2 linked regions of the Nitratidesulfovibrio vulgaris str. Hildenborough genome follow. The protein of the gene in region 1 interacts with the protein of each later gene in a pairwise test. Links are inferred from orthologs where the notes say so. Each region holds a gene or a part of one and is shown in the gene's direction. Other genes may lie near its edges. The genes, in order: DVU_RS10865 and recJ.

Region 1 (6,135 bases):
CGCCATGCAGCAGCATGGTCAGCATGGGCCGCCCCGCCGTGCCGTGCGGTTCACCGTCATCGCTGAATCCTACGCGGGCTGTGGCACCGGGTGCGCCCGCCGCGAAGGCCCAGCAATTGTGCGTGGCATCCGGGTGTTCACGCCGGATGGCCTGCACGAAGGCATGGGCCGAAGCCGTGTCGGGGGCATGTGCCAGCGTGACGATGAAGCGGCTACGGCGTATCGTCTCCTCCTCACGGTGGAAGACGCCGGGGGCGAGGTCTGGTATGGGGTAACGCGCACTCATGAAGGCTGCCGTTAGCCTCCCCCGCACGCCCGGTCAACCCGCAGCCACCCGTACAACACGTCGAAACGTCCAGCAGTACAGCATGTCCAAAACGCTCATCATCGCCGAAAAGCCCTCCGTGGCCCGTGAAATCGCCCCCCTCGTCGGCGCACAGGGGCGCCGTGCAGGCTACCTTGAAGGCCCCGACCATCTGGTCAGCTGGGCCGTCGGACATCTTGTGGGCATCGCGGAACCCGAAGAACAGGACGAGGCATGGGCCGGACGCTGGACACTCGAGCAACTGCCCATGCTCCCCCCGCGCTTCCAGTTGCGCGTACTGCCCGAAACGGCAGACCAGTTTTCCGTACTCCAGCGTCTGCTGCTGGACGACCGGGTGACCGGCATCGTCAACGCCACCGACGCCGGACGCGAGGGCGAACTCATCTTCCGGCGTATCTACCTCGTGGCGGGATGTGACAAACCGGTGCGCCGCCTGTGGGCCAGCGACATGACAGAGGAAGGTCTGCGCAAGAGCCTCGCAAGGCTACTGCCCGACGAGGAGAAGCGTAACCTCGGCCTTGCCGCCTTCGCCCGCGCCGAAGCCGACTGGCTTGTGGGCATGAACTTCTCGCGCCTGTTCACCGTCAAATCTGGCGGCCTCGTCTCCGTGGGGCGCGTCCAGACCCCCGTACTGTGCCTGCTGGCCGACCGCCGCCGCGACATCGAGCACTTCACCCCGCAGGACTTCTGGACCGTGGAGGCGACGTTCGACAAGAACCTCGATGCTGGCACGTCGACCGGCACAAGGCCGATGACGTCTCCCGCAGCCCGCAGCACCGTGCCCTGCCTCGCGGAATCCGGCCCTGCCACCGGCGATGCCCCTCCTGCACCCGACGGTGACAGGACAACACAGTCCGAGGCCCAGACAGACGAGGGAACGAAGCCCGACGCGCAAGCAGACGCCCTTTCAGATGCCTCATCTGCCGCACCAGCAACATCCGCGCCGGACACTCCCGTCGCGTCGGATGTCCCCGATGCTGAAATCGCCGCCCCCGAAGCCGCCGCAAACGACGACAGGTTCCGTGGCGTATGGCACCGCCCCCCCGACCGCCGGGAGACGCGCGTGGACAGCGGCGAAGAAGCCGACGCCATCGCCACGGCATGCACCGGAAAGCTGGGCATCGTCGAATCCGTACAGGGTCGCGCAGGAACGCAACAGCCCCCCCTGCCCTTCGACCTGACGACTCTCCAGCGTGAAGCCAACACCCGCTTCGGCTACTCTGCCAAGGATACGCTGACCCACGCCCAGTCGCTGTACGAGACGCGCAAACTCATCACCTACCCGCGTACCGACTCGCGCCACCTCACCAAGGAACTCTTCGGCGAGATTCTCAACCATTTGCGTGCGGTGCATCACCTCTACCCTGAAGAGACCATGCTCGCCGTAGGGCGCATCAAGTCGGGCAAGGCCAGATTCGCCTGCGTCGACGACCGCAAGGTCACCGACCACCACGCCATCATCCCCACGGCACGCAAGGGCAATCTGACGCAACTTTCCGCACCTGAACGCAACATCTACGACATGGTCTGCCGCCGCACCATCGCGGCCTTCTGCCCCGAGGCGAAGTTCAGCACGTCCACCGTCACCGTCATGGTGGGCGAACACCCCTTCATCGCCAAGGGCAAGGTCTTCAAGGACAAGGGCTGGATGGTCGTCGAACCGTGGCGCACAGCCGAAGACACCCCCCTGCCCCAACTCCGCAAGGGGTCTAAGCTGCTCACCCTCGATGTGGGGCCAGTCAAACGCCAGACCAAGGCCCCGGCACATTTCACCGACGCCTCGCTACTCGCCGCCATGGAAACCGCAGGGCGGCTGGTCGAGGACGATGCGTTGCGACAGGCCATGAAGGAAAGGGGCCTCGGCACTCCGGCGACCCGGGCGCAGGTCATCGAAACCCTCGTGGCCCGCGGCTATGTGGCGAAGCAGGGCAAGAAACTCGTCGCCACCGACCGGGGCATGCAGGTCGCGGAGACCGTCACCACCCTGCTGCCCGATGTGGCCTCGCCCGAACTCACAGGGCAATGGGAAAAACGCCTCAAGGACATCGAAGCCGGGGCCGACAGCTACCCCGCCTTCATGCGTTCCATCCGCGAAAGCGTGTGGCACGGCGTCCATCGCATCCGCAACCGCGACATCCGCCCCCTGTTGCGCGACATCGCCGCGCGTAACAGCCGCCCGCCGGACGGGCGCTGCCCCCTGTGCGGTGGCGACGTCGTGGAGACGCCGCGCGGGTTCGCCTGCAAGGGCGACTCCAAGGGCAAGACAGAGGGTGACTCCACCGCCGCCCGCTGCCCGTTCATCATCTGGAAGGAGATGCACGGAAAGGCCATGGATGAGGACATCGTGCGAGAATTGCTCGCCAAGGGCCGCACAGCGGAGGCCTTCGACCTCACATCCCGGCAGGGCAAGAGCTTCCGGGCGCACCTCGTCCTCGAAGGAGGACGGGTGGGCCTCGATTTCGTGCGCGACAGAACCCCCTTCCGCCGCGACGAAGACCCGCAACGCACCGTCCATGCTACGGGGGCACGCCCTGCCGCAGTCCCTGACGTCGACACGACTTCCGATGCACATCCCGGTGCGGATGATGCTTCCGCCCCCCTCACCGAATCTTCTCACGCTGAAGGTGGCTAACGCCCCTACGTCTCTGCCACGATACCTGTCCCGGCATCTGTCTGCCCAGAATCTAGCCCTCCGTGCACTACGGGGGGCTCACTTCTTTTCGTTCTACTCGACAATATGCCGATACATGTGTCCAACAACCTGTAACCATTCTGATATAACCAGCCCTCAAAAAGCGATTACTCGCTGACTATTTTCTGAAAATGAGGGCTATCCCCCATGCCATACCCCAGGGAGATATGCTAGACAGGCTGCTCTTCTGTTCCGGGAACCAGTCAACTAACGTATCAGGATCGAAAAGATGAACACGACTCGCACCATCGGCCTGCGGACCAAGCTCCTCACGGCTTTTCTTTTGGGCTCTTGTATCACCCTCACCATCGCCATGATCGGCATCAACAGGCTTCATGCCCTCGACGTCGCAGATACTAGACTCTACGAACGCATGACCGTACCCCTCGACGCCATAGGCAACGCTGCCGTGGCCTTCCAGCGCACCCGTATCAACATGCGCGACGCCCTCAACGCACCGACCGAGGCCGAACGGGCAAAAGCACGCGAGACCATCCGTGGCCTTCGCGGCACCTTGGACAAGGACCTTGCCATTTTCGGGAAGGCTCTCGACTCGGAATCCGAACGCAGGGACTTTGATACCTTCGAGAAGACCCGACAGACCTATCAGGCGCTGATGGACAAGGTCTTCCTGCTTCAGGAATCTGGCCAGCACGATGAGGCCGTATCCATCGTCAATGGAGAAGGACGCGACCTTGCCCACAGATATCAGGAGCTTCTTGACAAGCTCGTGCAGGCGAAGGTCTCAGCGGCAAGACAGACCTCCACGGACAACTCCGACCTCGCTGACAAGGCCACGGCCCTCATGTATCTGCTCACCGCCCTCGGTCTGCTGGTCTCCGTGGGGTCGGGCCTGTTGCTCACCCGCAACGTCATGAACCAGCTGGGTGAAGACCCGGGCTACCTTGCACAGGTCGCGGGCGAAATCGCCTCCGGCAACCTCGACGTCCGGTTCCGGGAACAGAAAAGGGAAGGCGGCGTCTACCATGTCATGCGTGGCATGGTGCAGACCATGAAAGACAAGATTACAGAGGCTGAAGCGCAGACCGCCGAAGCCGCCGAACAGGCGCGACTTGCACGCATCGCCACCGACGAGGCCAACGCAGCCAAGACGGCGGCGGAACGCGCAAGGGCTGAAGGGATGATGCACGCGGCACAGCAGCTGGACAAGGTCGTCGAGATCGTGAGCAGTGCCAGCGAAGAACTCTCCGCACAGATAGAGCAGTCCAGCCGTGGCGCGGAAGTCCAGTCGCAACGCGTGGCCGAGACAGCCACGGCCATGGAGGAGATGAACGCCACAGTCCTTGAGGTGGCGCGCAACGCCTCACAGGCTGCCGACTCGTCCGCAGAGGCGCGCGCCAAGGCCGTAGCGGGTTCCGACGTGGTGACGCAGGCCGTGGCGAGCATCCGTTCCGTCCAGACCGTGTCTCTGGCACTCAAAGAGGATATGGCAGCACTGGGCAAACAGGCCGAAGGCATAGGCCGCATCATGAACGTGATCAGCGACATCGCCGACCAGACCAACCTGTTGGCCCTCAATGCCGCCATAGAGGCGGCGCGGGCTGGCGACGCCGGACGCGGCTTCGCCGTTGTCGCCGACGAGGTGCGCAAACTGGCCGAAAAGACCATGGCTGCGACGCAGGAGGTGGGTGACGCCATCCGCGGCATCCAGCAGGGTGCGGCACGCAACATGGAGCACGTGGAGAACACGACGACCACCATCCATCAGGCCACCGAACTGGCAGGGCAGTCCGGGACCGCCCTTGAGGAGATCGTCCGCCTTGTGGAGGTCGCCACCGATCAGGTTCGCAGCATCGCCGCAGCCAGCGAGGAGCAGTCCGCAGCCAGCGAGGAGATAAGCCGCAGCGTGGACGAGATCAATCGCATCTCGGGCGAGACGTCGAGCGCCATGAACCAGTCGGCGCAGGCCGTGGGAGAACTCGCGGCACAGACGCACAGCCTGCGCGGGCTCATCGACAGGATGAAGACCGGAGGTTAGACCCCTCGGCATACATATGCAAAGGGCGCGGCATCCTCGGGTGTCGCGCCCTTGTCGTTCAACCGCCCTGTGGTTGGCAGTGGCGAGAGTCCTAGGAGGGTCATGCACCGCGCCGGGGTCCCGCCTCTGGCAGAACACGGCTAGGGGAGACTGCATGCTACGCCGGGGTGGCAGGCCTTCGGCCTGTCATCTCCCCCGCCACGGCCGCACCGGGAGGGAGACATCATCCCTCCGCAGGGGGCAATGCGTTCTGACAGGGACCGCCCCCTCCCCGAAGCATGGACCGAAAGGCGACGGCGCCCTGTCCCGCAGTACACGCCTGAGAAGTCATAGTCTCGTGCGAAACGCATGACGCCAGACTTCGCGTTCCGTCTTCACGTGCGGGAAAGGCCCGGCAGCAGGCCTCGGCCAGCATCTCAGCGACAACGTCGTCGCCGCTGACGCGAACACACCATACCCAGACATGCCGGTCAAAGTGTCGCACGGGCTTCCTCTTTTACGCTACATGTGCTGTTATGACGAATAAACTTCAAAAAAAGCCTTTACAAACCTCCGTCTGTTTCATAAATAGGAATCGTTCCTGTTATTAAAAAACAAGTAAGGAGAACATAATGTCCAAGACCCATGAGAACATGATGGCTGCTTTCGCCGGTGAGTCCCAGGCCAACCGCAAGTACCTCGCCTTTGCCCGTCAGGCTGAGAAGGAAGGCCTGCCGCAGGTCGCCAAGCTGTTCCGTGCCGCCGCCGAAGCCGAGACCATCCACGCCCTCGCCCACCTGCGCAATGCGGGCAAAATCGGTTCCACCGCCGACAACCTCAAGTCCGCCATCGAGGGCGAGACCTACGAATTCACCAAGATGTACCCCGAAATGATCACTGAAGCCGAAGCCGAAGGTGAAAAGGTCCCCGGCCGCTACTTCGGCTGGGCCAATGCAGTGGAAGAAGTGCATGCCAATCTTTACAAGAAGGCCCTTGCCGACCCCGCCGCCCTGCCGGAAGTGGACTACTATGTCTGTTCCGTATGCGGATACACCCACGAAGGCCCGCACGACGGCAAGTGCCCGGTGTGCAACGCAGCCCCTTCCGCCTTCTACAAGGTCGACTAGTCTTCCGGCGGTG
Region 2 (12,774 bases), 1.4 Mb from region 1 along the record:
GGGCAAACGGCTTGTGGTGCTCGTCGGCGAATCGCGTGCGCTTGCCATGGCGGTGAAGAACAACCGGATGCAGAAGCGTCATACATGGCTGGCGCACAGGCTGGCGCAGGGGCTTTCCACCCCCGGCGCGCTCCTCTGATACCGTCACATGAAGGCTGCCAACATGAGACGTCTCTTCGTGCTTTCGTTCCGTCTGCTTTCCTGCCTGTTGCTGGCGATACTGCTTGCGGCCTGTGGTGCCTCCCGTCCTGCGACTCCGCCCGTCACTCCCCCCTCACGCGAAGGGCATGTGGCCGACCTCGACCGCTTCCCGCAGGACCTTCGTGTCTATGCCATGAAGGCGGGGGCGGACAGGCAGCTTCTGCCGTTCACTGAACAGGCCGCACAGGATGCCCGCTGGAACCGGCGCTTCTTCGCCCCGTGGCGCATGACGCGCATCTCCGTGCCGGTGAAGGATGTGGCCGCGCCGTTCGGGACGGACGGGCGTCCGAGAGGCTACGCCGAGAACCTGCTGCCGTGGGATGTGACCCGATGGGGGGCGCTGGCGTCCGGTGCCGCGCTAGACCTCTACCCCTCGCAGGCGTGGAAGGGCATCGTCGTCTCCAACAGCGCCCTGCGCGAGGTGCCCACGCTGCGTCCCATGTTCACGGCCCCCACCCGCGCCGGACAGGGATACCCCTTCGACATGTTCCAGCGTACCGCCGTATGGATGGGTACGCCCGTGTTCGTGGGGCACGCCACGGCGGACAGGGCATGGCTGTATGTCGAGACCGCGTTCGCTGCCGGGTGGATGCCCGCCGCGGATGTCGCCCGTGTGGATGATGCGTTCATGACCCGTTACGAATCGGGCAGTCTTGCCGCCATCCTGCGGGATGACACCAGCCTCAACGGTGCGGACGGCACCCACCTCGCCACCGCCCACATCGGTACCGTATTGCCGTTGTCTGGCGCTTCGCAGGTGGGGCGCACTGTGCTGGTGCCCGTGCGCGCACCCGAAGGGCACGCCGTGGTTGTGCCTGTGCTGCTCACCAGCGGAGAGGCGGCGCAGAAACCCGTGCCCCTCACACCGGGCAACATGGCTGAACTCGGCAACCGGATGATGGGCCAGCCCTACGGATGGGGCGGGCTGTACGAAGACCGCGACTGCTCATCCACCCTGCGTGACCTCTTCACCCCCTTCGGGCTGTGGCTGCCGCGCAACTCCGCATCGCAGGCCAAGGCCGGGCGCTACGTGGATATCGCGAAACTTGATGCCGACGACAAGGAAGCACGCATCGTGGCGGAGGGGGTTCCCTTCATGACGTTGCTGTGGCTTCGTGGGCACATCACGCTGTATCTCGGGCTGCATGAGGGACAGGCAGCCATGTTCCACAACATGTGGGGCATCCGTACCCATCGTGGCGGCGTCGAGGGTCGTTACGTCCTCGGGCGGGCCGTGGTCACCTCCACGCGGCCCGGACTCGATGTGCCGGGCAACGACAATGCGGATGGACTGCTTGGACGCATGCAGGGCATGAGCATCCTTCCCGGCGGGGCGCAATAGCATGAAGGGCGCGACGACCTCGTTCCATGCCGCCACGTTCGGCTGCAAGGTCAACCAGTACGAGACGCAGTCGCTGCGAGAGGCGTGGCTGCGGCGTGGTTTCACCGAGGTGGACACCCCGGAGGGGGCTGACGTCATCCTCGTCAACACCTGTGCGGTCACGGCCCGTGCTGTAAGCGATGTGCGGCGTGCCATCGCCCGGCTGCACCGTGCGGCCCCGGCTGCGGGTATCGTGGTGACCGGATGCGCGGCGCAGGTGCTGCGCGAGGAATTCGCAGGACTGCCCGGCGTGGTGGCGGTGGTGCCGCAAGAGGCCAAGGCCACTCTCGCGGCGTACGACCCCGCAGCGGCCATCATGCCCCCCGTCTCGACGCATGCCGCTCACGGCGATGCCGCTACGGCGCAGGCGTCGAGTGCCACCTCTGGCGATGTCGTCCCTGCACAGGCGTCGGTCTTCCCGGACTTCCGCATCGAGGGCTTTCGCCGTGCCCGCCCCGTGGTCAAGGTGCAGGATGGCTGTTCGCACCGCTGCACCTATTGCATCGTTCCGCTCACGCGGGGGGCTTCACGCAGCCGCGAACCGGGTGAGGTCGTCGCAGAATTGCGTCGTCTGCTCGATGCCGGGTTCCGCGAGGTGATGCTGTCGGGCGTCAACCTGCGCCTGTACGGGCGCGACCTCTCCGGTGCGGGCGACTTCTGGGACCTGCTGCAACGGGTCGAACGCGAACTGGCCCCGGAGTGGGCCGGAAGGGCCCGCCTGCGCATCAGTTCCCTTGAGCCTGGGCAACTCGGGGTACATGCCCTCGACGTGCTCGGCGGGAGCAGGCTCGTCTGCCCGCAGTTGCATCTTTCGTTGCAGAGTGGCAGCCCCGATGTGCTTCGCCGTATGGGACGCGGGCACTACAGCCCTGCCCCCCTGCTTGATTTCTTGCGCGACCTCGGCGGAACATGGCCGGTCTTCGGCCTCGGTGCGGACATCCTGATGGGCTTTCCGGGCGAGAGCGAAGACGCATTCGCCGAGACGCTGGACTTCGTCCGTGCTTTGCCGCTCACATACGCCCACGTCTTTCCGTATTCGCGGCGTCCCGGCACTGTGGCGGCCTCTTTGCCGGAACACCTGCCGCAGGAGATACGCAAGGCACGTGCGGCGGCGGTACGTGACGTCGTGGCGCAGAAGCGGGCGGTCTTTGCCGAACGTCTTGCCGGGTTGCCTGCCCTTTCGGTGGTGCTTGACGGGGCGGGTGCACGCAAGGGAATATCAGAGTATTATGCCGAATGCCGGGTGCGCCGTGTGCCGCACGGGCATGACCACCGGGCCGTGCTGACTGTTCGCCCGGTGGGAGTGGAAGCCGGCTGCGTGGTCACCGAAGCCGTATAGGGCTCGTTCTCACGGCCCGGAGTATGCGCCGCTCCGTGCCGGATTCCATGGCGCGTGTCGTCATACGGCACTGGAGGATATGGTATGCTGCGCAGCATGACGGGCTTCGGCCGATGCTTCATTGAAGATGCGGGCTGGACGCAGACGTGGGAGGTTCGTAGCGTCAACGGGCGTCACCTCGATGTGAAGTGGCGTCTTCCCATGCTCCTGCGGGGGCTTGAGGCGCGTTTCGAGAAGGTGCTGCGCCGCTTCGGCACCCGTGGCAGGGTGGATGTGACCCTGTCGCTTCAGGCCCTCGGCGAGGGGATGCAGGGCGTGCGCTTCGACGCCGGACAGGCGGGTGCCATGCTCGACGCCCTGTCCGACCTTGCCGCCAGCCGGGGCGATACCTACGCGCCCGACTACAACCGGCTGCTGGGGCTGACCTTCCTGTGGGAGGACGCCGGGGCCGAACCCGATGAGGAGATGGTGGCTGCGCTCGAGGCGGGACTTGCCGCCGCGCTGGAGGACTGGAACGAATCGCGCGAGGCAGAGGCACGCGCCCTGTCGCGCGACATGGTGTCGCGGCTCATCCGCATGGACGAGTGGGTGTCGCGCATCGAGGAACGTGCCCCCGACATCAAGGAAGAGCGTTTCACGCTGCTGCGCGACCGTCTCTCTGAAGCGCTCGAGGGCATGGGCTCATCGCTGGAGGAAGGGCGCTTCCTGCAGGAGATGACCTTGCTCGCCGACAAGCTTGATGTCAGCGAGGAACTCACGCGGTTGCGCGCCCACCTCGACCGCCTGCGTGAACTGCTCGATGGCGGCGGCGATGCGGGCAAGCGGCTCGATTTCACGTTGCAGGAGTGCTTCCGCGAGATCAACACGTGCGGCAACAAGATTCAGGACGCGCAGATTTCGCGCCTTGTGGTCGATTTCAAGAACGAACTCGAAAAGTGCCGCGAACAGGTACAGAACATCGAATGACCATGCAGGGCAACAAGCTCGTCAATCTCGGTTTCGGCAACTTCGTGGTCGCCTCGCGCGTGGTGTCCATCGTGGACCCCGACTCATCGCCCATGAGGCGTCTGCGTGAGGATGCCCGCGACCAGGGGCGTCTCATCGACGTGACGCAGGGCCGCAAGACGCGCTCCATCATCATCACCGATTCGAATCATGTGATCCTCTCCGCCATACAGACGGAGACCATGGGCCAACGCTTCACGCAGGAGGACGAAGACTGATGGGTCGAGAACGCTCCGGCATCGTGCTGGTGCTGTGCGCCCCTTCGGGGACCGGCAAGACCACCCTGACCAGAAGGCTGCTGACGGAGTTTCCGCGTTTCGCCTTCTCGGTCTCCTACACCACGCGTAAACCCCGCAATGGCGAGGTGGACGGCAAGGACTACCATTTTGTCACCGTGGAGGCGTTCCTGCGCCTGCGCGACGCCGGATTCTTCGCCGAATGGGCCGAAGTGCACGGCAACTTCTACGGTACGCCCCTCAAAGCCACACTCGACCTTCTTGATGAAGGCCGCGACGTACTCTTCGACATCGACGTGCAAGGTGCGCGGCAGTTGCGTGCAAGCCTGCAACGCGGGCGCTACGTCTTCATCATGCCGCCATCGCGCGACGAACTCGAGCACAGGCTGAGGGCGCGCGGCACCGACGACGAGGAGACCATAGCCCGCCGTCTCGCCAACGCGGCCAAGGAACTGCGCGAGGCGCGCCGCTTCGATGCGTGGATAGTCAACGACGACCTCGAACGCGCCTACGATGAGTTGCGTGCCGCCTACATCGAGGAGACGCTGTCCCCGGAATGCCGTTCGGCGTTCCTTGACGGATTGCTGCAGGGGTGGAACGACTGATGGCCGAACTCGTTGTCGCACTGGATTTTCCCGCCGCAGACGTGGCGGTGGACATGGCAGGCAGACTCCGCGGCACCGCGCCGTGGATGAAGGTAGGCCTCGAACTCTTCTGCGCCGCAGGTCCCGATGTCGTGCGTGCCGTGGCAGACCTCGGCTTCAGGGTCTTTCTCGACCTCAAGTTCCACGACATCCCCAACACGGTGCGCGGTGCGGTGCGTTCGGCGGTGCGTTCCGGGGCGGACATGGTCAACATCCATCTCATGGGCGGCGAACGTATGGCCCGTGCCGCCGTGGAAGGTCTGCACGAGGGTGCCCAGACGACGGGTTCCGTACCGTTGCTCTTCGGGGTGACCGTGCTCACCAGCACCGCACAGGGTGAACTGCCGGGCATTTCGACGGACATAGGCGAGTACGCCGCCTCTCTCGCGGCATCCGGTGCTGCGTGGGGCTTGAACGGGGTCGTCTGTTCGGGGTATGAAGTGGAGAGCATCAAGAAGCGTTGCGGCGCATCGTTCCTGTGCCTCACTCCGGGCATCCGTCCCGGTGGCGGGGCAGGGGGTGACGACCAGCGCCGGGTGATGACACCCGCACAGGCGGTGTCCGCCGGTTCTGACTACCTCGTTGTGGGCAGGCCCGTGACTGGGGCTGCCGACCCCGCTGCCGCAGCGCGCGCCATCATGGCGGAGATGGCTGCGGTCAGGCGATAGCGGGCGATAGCAGGCGGGGCTGGCAGGGCATACCCGGTCGCGCACAGGTCTGACGGTCTGCCCCGGATGCGGTTGCCGCGATGAAGACGCCGAACGAGTTGGTCACACACGTTGCCACGCAAGGAGCGCACAATGACACAGACGCCCGTAACCCTTGACCAGAAGGTCGGTGAGAAGCGCGACCGCATGCGGGGTGTCTTCTCGACGCAGGAGATAAGGAAGGTCGGCACGGGCACCACAACCCGCAAGACCATCCAGAAGTCGTTCTGGTACGTCGACGAGGGTGACGACGGTGTCATCGAGGTGCAGCCGCTGAACAGCAACTACGTGCCCTCCGGCCCCAAGCGCAAGATCGACCGTGACGAACTGCTCGACAAGTTCGCACCCGAGCCCGAGTTCTATGTCCAGACGGTCTTCCCGAAGATGCGTGAGCTCAACAAGACCATCGCCCGCGCCGACAGGCATCGCCAGAAGGGCGAGACGTTCAGTGCCGAGTTCGAATACAACAACGCCCTGAAGGTCGACGAGGAGAATGTACGCGCCAACTTCGGCATCGGCCTCACGTATCTCGAGCGCGGCGAGACGGACAAGGCGGACAACATCTTCGAGCGGCTGGTCAAACTGGATGCGGCGTTCGAGGAAGAGCACAAGCACCTTTTCAACGAGTTCGGCATCAACCTGCGCAAGAGCAAGATGTACGATCAGGCCGTGGAATACTATGGCAGGGCGCTTGAACTCTCACAGGGTGACGAGAACCTGCACCTCAACGTCGCCCGCGCCTATCTGGAGAAACAGGACTTTCCACATTGCCTCGAGCACGTCCTGCGTGCCCTCATGATCAACCCCGCCCATGAGGCCGGGCTCAAGTTCCTCGCCTGGATGGAGGCCAAGAAGCTGGTGCCCGAAGACCAGCGCGCCGCCGTCGCCGAGGCGGTCGCCCGTGCCCGCTCCACTGGCGGGACTCCCGCGTCTGCAGCGAACGAGGGCTGAAGCCATGACCGATGCGCAGGGGTTTCTTGACGAACTGGCACGAAAGCCACCGAAGTTGCCGTTCGACCCGGGGTTGCTGCGCGAGGTGCTGAAGCTCACATCGGATGATTCCCGCGCCCCTGCCAACCGGCTGGCCGAAGTGGTGGGGCGCGATCAGGCCCTTTCCACACGGCTGCTGCGCATGGCCAATTCGGCCTATTACGGGCTCCAGTCGGAGGTACCGTCGGTGCAGCGGGCCGTGGCGGTGCTGGGCATGGCCGAGGTACGTGCCCTGATTCTCGCAGTGGCGGCCTCCGGCATCGCTGGCAGGCGCAATCTGCCAGCCACGTTCGACCTTTCCGGGTACTGGCGGCATCAGCTGTGTGTGGCGGCCTGCTGTCGCATGTTAGCCCGGCGCGTGTCTCCCGGTGAGGCCGATGTGCTCTACACTGCGGGGCTACTGCACGATATCGGCAAGCTGCTCATGGCGGGGCTGTGTCCTGACGCGTGGCAGGCGGTGCAGGCGCTCATGGCTGAAGAGCACCTTGAGACTGCCGAGGCAGAAGAGCGCCACTGGGGACTCGATCATGGCGTCATCGGTGCAAGGCTGCTGTCATACTGGGATCTTCCGCCCGCACTGACAGAACCCGTCAACTGGCATCATGCCCCGCAGTATGCGGGGGCTTACGAGCGCAACGCCCGGCTTCTCAACCTCGCCGACCGGCTTTTGCTGATGTACGAGCGCGGCGACGGGGTCATGCCTGTGACGCTGGCTGACGACCTTGCCACGTTCGGGCTCGATGCCCATGTCATGGCAGCGGACCTTTCGGTACTTCTCGAAGGCGAACGCATCGGGCAACTCGTCGCCCATCTCGCCGCATAACGCACGTTCTCTTCACACCTTCCCGGTGCATGGCATCGGCACATACATACGGACACATGAAACGCTGGATATACCGACCGGAGGTGGAAGGCGCACTGCCGCCATCCGCCTCTCTCGCCGAACGTCTCGGCATCTCGGACCTGCTGCTTCGCCTGTTGCTGCGGCGCGGCCTTTCATCCGTTCAGGATATGGACGTCTACCTCAGCCCGCAGTTGCGCCACCTCGCCCCGCTGGAGGAATGGCCCGGCCTTGCTGAAGCGGCTGGCGTCATCACGGCGGGCATCACCGCCGGGATGCCCTTTGCCGTATGGGGCGACTATGACGTGGACGGGGTGACCTCCACAGCCCTTGTGCATGACGTACTCGAGTTCCATGGCGTGGATGTGCGCCACCATCTCCCCGACCGGCGGGCCGAGGGCTACGGGCTGAATGTGGAGTGGATAGAGAGGCTCGCTGCCGATGGGGTGCGTCTGCTTCTCACGGTGGACTGCGGCATATCCGATGTCGTGCCCATCTCACGAGCCCGTGAACTGGGCATGACCGTGGTCGTCTCCGACCACCACCTGCCGCCGGAGGTCTTGCCGCCCGCCCATGCCATCTGCAATCCGCGTCTCGCCTGTTGTCCGTGTCCGGCGCTGGCGGGCGTGGGGGTCGCGTTCTTCGTCATGGCGGCGGTCAATGCCGCATTGGGAGAACGCTCCGGCAGGCGTTACGACATGCGCGAGGTGCTCGACCTTGTGGCGTTGGGGACGCTGGCGGATGTGGTCGACCTCGGTGGTCAGAATCGCATCCTCGTCAAGAACGGACTCCTGAAAATAGCCGAAGCCCGCAGGCCGGGCATGGCGGCGCTCAAGGCGGTTGCGGGCTACAATCCATCGGCCTCGCTGGGGGCGGGGCAGGTGGTGTTCGGGCTTGCGCCGCGCATCAATGCGGCTGGTCGCCTTGGCGAGGCGGAGATGGCACTGCAACTGTTGCGTGCCCGCAAACATGGTGAGGCGGCGCAGCTTGCGCAGCGCCTTGACGCCATGAACACCGACCGCCGTGTGGAGGAGGACCGCATCCTCGAAGAGGCGAAACGGCAGGCCGAGTCGCAAGCCGCGTCGCGCATGGGGTTCGTGCTCCATGGCGAGGACTGGCACCCCGGCGTCATCGGCATCGTCGCCTCGCGCATCGTGGAGGCCTACTACAGGCCCACACTCATCCTGTGCACAGAAGGGGAGACGTTGAAGGGGTCGGGGCGTTCGGTGTCGGAATTCGACCTGCATGCAGGGCTTTCACAGTGCGCCGACCTGTTCCTTGGCTTCGGGGGGCACAGGCAGGCCGCCGGCATGAGCCTGAAGACCTCGGCGCTCGATGCATTGCGCGAACGGTTCGATACCGTGGTGCGTCAGGCCCTCGGCGATACGCCGTTGACGGCATCGCTGAAGCTGGATGGCGACCTCGGCTTCGAGCACGCTTCGGATTTCACGGTGCTCAAGGAACTCGAGATGTTGCAGCCTTTCGGCACAGGCAACGCCGAACCCGTCTTCGCGTCGCCTCCGCTTCTTGTGCGCGGGTTGCGACGCTTCGGCAAGGCACGGGAACATGTGGAACTCGAACTCACCGACGAGTCGTGCGGGGTGACGCTGCATGCCAAGGCATGGCGGCAGTCCGGAGAATTCTCCGACAGGCTGCGTGGAACGCGGATACGCCTCGCCTACACGCCGCGCATCGACAGGTATTCCGGTGCGGCGTCCGTCGACTTGCGGATACGAGACTGGCAACCCGCGTGATGCTGTCATGAGTACGGCTGGCTAGCTGGCCAATGGGCGGAAGGCCATCAATCCCCGGCGCACAGGCAGTCGATGCCGCGTGTGCCGGGTTTCTTTCTTCAGGCAGGTTCCGTGCGGAGGGTGCACAGGGCGTTATAGGCGCTTTCGGCGTTGTAGCTGCTACGCACCAGCGGTGCGGAGAACACGAAGGGAATGCCCATGCCCCGGCCACACGCGGCGAAGCTTTCGAAAGTATCAGGATGCACGTAGCGTTCGACGGGGGGATGCTGGCGCGAAGGGCGCATGTACTGCCCGATGGTGACGATGTCACAGCCGCAATCGGCGAGGTCGGCGAGAACCCCCTCGACCTCTGTGTCATTCTCGCCAAGGCCGACCATGAGTCCACTCTTGGCCACGCCACCTGCAGCCTTCACACGTCGCAGCAGTTCGAGGCTTTGCCTGTAGTCGGCCTGCGGGCGGATGCGGGCGTAGTGTGCGGGGGGGGTCTCCACATTGTGGTTCACGATATGCGGTGCAGCCGCCATGACAGTGCGCAAGGCTGCATGGTCGCCCCTGAAGTCGGGAATGAGGACTTCGACCGTGGCGGCGGGCAACGCTGCGCGAAGCCGTGTGATGGTGGCGGCGAAGTGTGCCGCCCCGCCATCGTCGAGGTCGTCGCGCGTCACGGACGTGACGACCACATGCCGCAGGGCGAGTCGTGCCGCAGCCTCGGCGACGCGCCGGGGTTCATCGGGGTCTGGCGGGGACACATGGCCCGGCGTGATGTTGCAGAACGCGCAGTTGCGGGTACAGACGTTGCCGAGGATGAGGAAGGTGGCCGTGCCCGACGAGAAGCACTCGAACATGTTCGGGCACTTGGCGCTGTTGCATACGGTGTTCAGCCCGAGCCCTTCGACCAGTGCGCGGGTGTCGGCAAAGGTGTGGCTACAGGGCAGCTTCACCCGCAGCCACGGCGGGATGCGTAAAGATGGCGAGGAATTGTCGGGTGAGGACATCCTTGACCTCCTGCATGGTGACTGAGTCGTCGTCCAGTTCGCGGTGGAGTGATGTGGCCTCCGCGTCGGGAAGGCCGCAGAGCGTGATCAGATTGAAGAGGGACAGGTCGCGCCCCACGTTGAGGGCGAGACCGTGGTAGGTCGTCCAGCGGCGCACGGCGACGCCGATGGAGCAGATCTTGCGGTTGTCGATCCACACACCCGGGCGTCCCTCATGCCGTGAGGCCTCAAGGCCGAAGGTGTGAAGGGTTCGCAACACGACTTCTTCGAGGTCATGGAAGAAGCTGCGTAGTCCCCCCGGTCGTCTTTCGATGCGGAAGACCGGATAGGCAACCAGTTGCCCCGGAAAATGGCAGGTGATGTTGCCACCTCGCGACGACTGGGCGAGTTCGATGCCCCGTTCGGCGAGAAAGCCACGCCCCGCGTGCAGGTTCTCAATGCCGCCGTTGCGGCCCAGCGTGATGACGGGCGGGTGTTCGACGAGATAGAGGGTGTCTTCGCCCCCTGTCGAAACCTCGCCGAGGCGGGCCGTCTGCACGGCCTCCGCCTCGGCGTAGGAAAGTGAACCGAGATCAATCGTCAGCATGGCCTTCGCCGTTACCACCGTTGCCGCCCTCATCGTCGCGTTTCATGCGTCGGTGAGGAGCACCGGCAGGGCCTTCGCCCTTACGGTGGGGTCTGGGCTGATGCTGCGAGAAGCGAGGCCCGCCGTGCCTGTCGCCGCCGAAGCCCTCTTTACGGAACGGGGGCTTGCGGTCACCGAAGCCACCCTTGCCACCGTCCCGGTCGCGCTGGGGACCGTTGCCCCCCTCGTCGCGGGGCTTGCGCCCGAAGCCGGAACCAAGCGGGTCATGCCTGAACGGGGGCTTGCGCACACCTTCGGCATCACCCTCGCGCCTGAAGGCGGGCTTGCGGTCCCTGAACCCACCTTCGCCGCCGCGGTCACGGTCGTCACGGCCTTCACGGCGGAAGCCGCCCTGCGGCCTGTCGCCGAATTCGCGGGGCTTGCGTCCGAAGTCGTCACCGTCCCTGCGGAAGGCGGGCTTGCGGTCGAAACCTTCGCCGCCCTCGCGCCTGAAGGCGGGCTTGCGGTCCCTGAACCCACCTTCGCCGCCGCGGTCACGGTCGTCACGGCCCTCACGGCGGAAGCCGCCTTGCGGCCTGTCGCCGAATTCGCGGGGCTTGCGTCCGAAGTCGTCACCGTCCCTGCGGAAGGCGGGCTTACGGTCGAAACCTTCGCCGCCCTCGCGCCTGAAGGCGGGCTTGCGGTCCCTGAACCCACCCTCACCGCCACGGTCACGGTCGTCACGGCCTTCACGGCGGAAGCCGCCCTGCGGCCTGTCGCCGAATTCGCGGGGCTTGCGTCCGAAGTCGTCACCGTCCCTGCGGAAGGCGGGCTTACGGTCGAAACCTTCGCCACCCTCACGCCTGAAGGCGGGCTTGCGGTCCCTGAACCCACCCTCGCCGCCGCGGTCCTCACGGCGGAAGCCGCCCTGCGGCCTGTCGCCGAATTCGCGGGGCTTGCGCCCGAAGTCGTCACCGTCCCTGCGGAAGGCGGGCTTACGGTCGAAACCTTCGCCGCCCTCGCGCCTGAAGGCGGGCTTGCGGTCCCTGAACCCACCTTCGCCGCCGCGGTCACGGTCGTCACGACCCTCACGGCGGAAACCGCCCTGCGGCCTGTCGCCGAATTCGCGGGGCTTGCGTCCGAAGTCGTCACCGTCCCTGCGGAAGGCAGGCTTGCGGTCGAAACCTTCGCCACCCTCACGCCTGAAGGCGGGCTTGCGGTCCCTGAACTCACCCTCGCCTCCGCGGTCACGGTCGTCACGGCCCTCACGGCGGAAGCCGCCCTGCGGCCTGTCGCCGAATTCGCGGGGCTTGCGTCCGAAGTCGTCACCGTCCCTGCGGAAGGCGGGCTTACGGTCGAACCCTTCGCCACCCTCGCGCCTGAAGGCGGGCTTGCGGTCCCTGAACCCACCCTCGCCGCCGCGGTCACGGTCGTCACGGCCCTCACGGCGGAAGCCGCCCTGCGGCCTGTCGCCGAATTCGCGGGGCTTGCGTCCGAAGTCGTCACCGTCCCTGCGGAAGGCGGGCTTACGGTCGAACCCTTCGCCACCCTCGCGCCTGAAGGCGGGCTTGCGGTCCCTGAACCCACCCTCACCGCCACGGTCACGGTCGTCACGGCCTTCACGGCGGAAGCCGCCCTGCGGCCTGTCGCCGAAGCTCCTGCGTTCGCCGCCTCCGCGCCGGTCGGAGCGTCCTTCGTCGTTGCGGGCGAAGTTCTTGGGAGTTCTCGAAAAGCCGACGCGCTCGCCGTCTGCGAAGGCCTCGTCATCAGAGCCCTCGGCGTTCGCCGCGTTCGGGGCAAGTCCCTGAACGACACCTTCGTCATCGACCCAACCCGCGAAAAGTCCGCCGGACTTGCCATCGGTGCGCGGTTCTTCAGGCCATGCGGCCTTGACCAGCGCGCCGGAGATGAGCGGGCGCGCATCGTACAGCAGGGTCAGGCCTTCTGCGCTGCAACCGTAGCGTACGGGCTCGCGGCGTCCCGGAATGGGGAAGACGGCAGAGATGACACGCACCATGTCTCCTGCGGGCGGGGTGGTGGCGTGACTCAGGAACACGAAGCTGAGGCTCGCGGTGTCGCGTTCGAAGCCCGCTTCACGAGAAATGTCAGTGAGCCA

Evidence for each region.
Region 2: the proteins of DVU_RS10865 (region 1) and recJ interact in binary tests that used the Escherichia coli proteins (3 or more experiments, as listed by UniProt). The link is inferred for Nitratidesulfovibrio vulgaris str. Hildenborough from one-to-one orthologs.

Annotation. Positions count from the first base shown.
Region 1 is NC_002937.3:2,408,088-2,414,222, forward strand. What follows is about bases 1-3,162. They hold DVU_RS10865 (type IA DNA topoisomerase), read left to right. Parts: upstream 1-368; coding sequence 369-2,957; downstream 2,958-3,162. Other genes in these bases: DVU_RS10860 (IMPACT family protein), read right to left, coding at 1-286. Also shown: DVU_RS10870 (methyl-accepting chemotaxis protein), read left to right, coding at 3,247-5,016; DVU_RS10875 (rubrerythrin family protein), read left to right, coding at 5,628-6,122.
Region 2 is NC_002937.3:988,283-1,001,056, forward strand. The notes cover bases 6,835-9,740. They hold recJ (single-stranded-DNA-specific exonuclease RecJ), read left to right. Parts: upstream 6,835-7,382; coding sequence 7,383-9,098; downstream 9,099-9,740. Other genes in these bases: DVU_RS04280 (HDOD domain-containing protein), read left to right, coding at 6,835-7,326; lipA (lipoyl synthase), read right to left, coding at 9,197-9,740. In the rest of the region: SF1B family DNA helicase RecD2, read left to right, coding at 1-139; DVU_RS04245 (NlpC/P60 family N-terminal domain-containing protein), read left to right, coding at 164-1,543; DVU_RS04250 (MiaB/RimO family radical SAM methylthiotransferase), read left to right, coding at 1,545-2,921; DVU_RS04255 (YicC/YloC family endoribonuclease), read left to right, coding at 3,006-3,887; DVU_RS04260 (DUF370 domain-containing protein), read left to right, coding at 3,884-4,144; gmk (guanylate kinase), read left to right, coding at 4,144-4,767; pyrF (orotidine-5'-phosphate decarboxylase), read left to right, coding at 4,767-5,474; DVU_RS04275 (tetratricopeptide repeat protein), read left to right, coding at 5,607-6,464; more of DVU_RS04280, read left to right, coding at 6,469-6,834; more of lipA, read right to left, coding at 9,741-10,093; lipoyl(octanoyl) transferase LipB, read right to left, coding at 10,023-10,679; DVU_RS04300 (small ribosomal subunit Rsm22 family protein), read right to left, coding at 10,666-12,774. UniProt on the Escherichia coli protein: Single-stranded-DNA-specific exonuclease.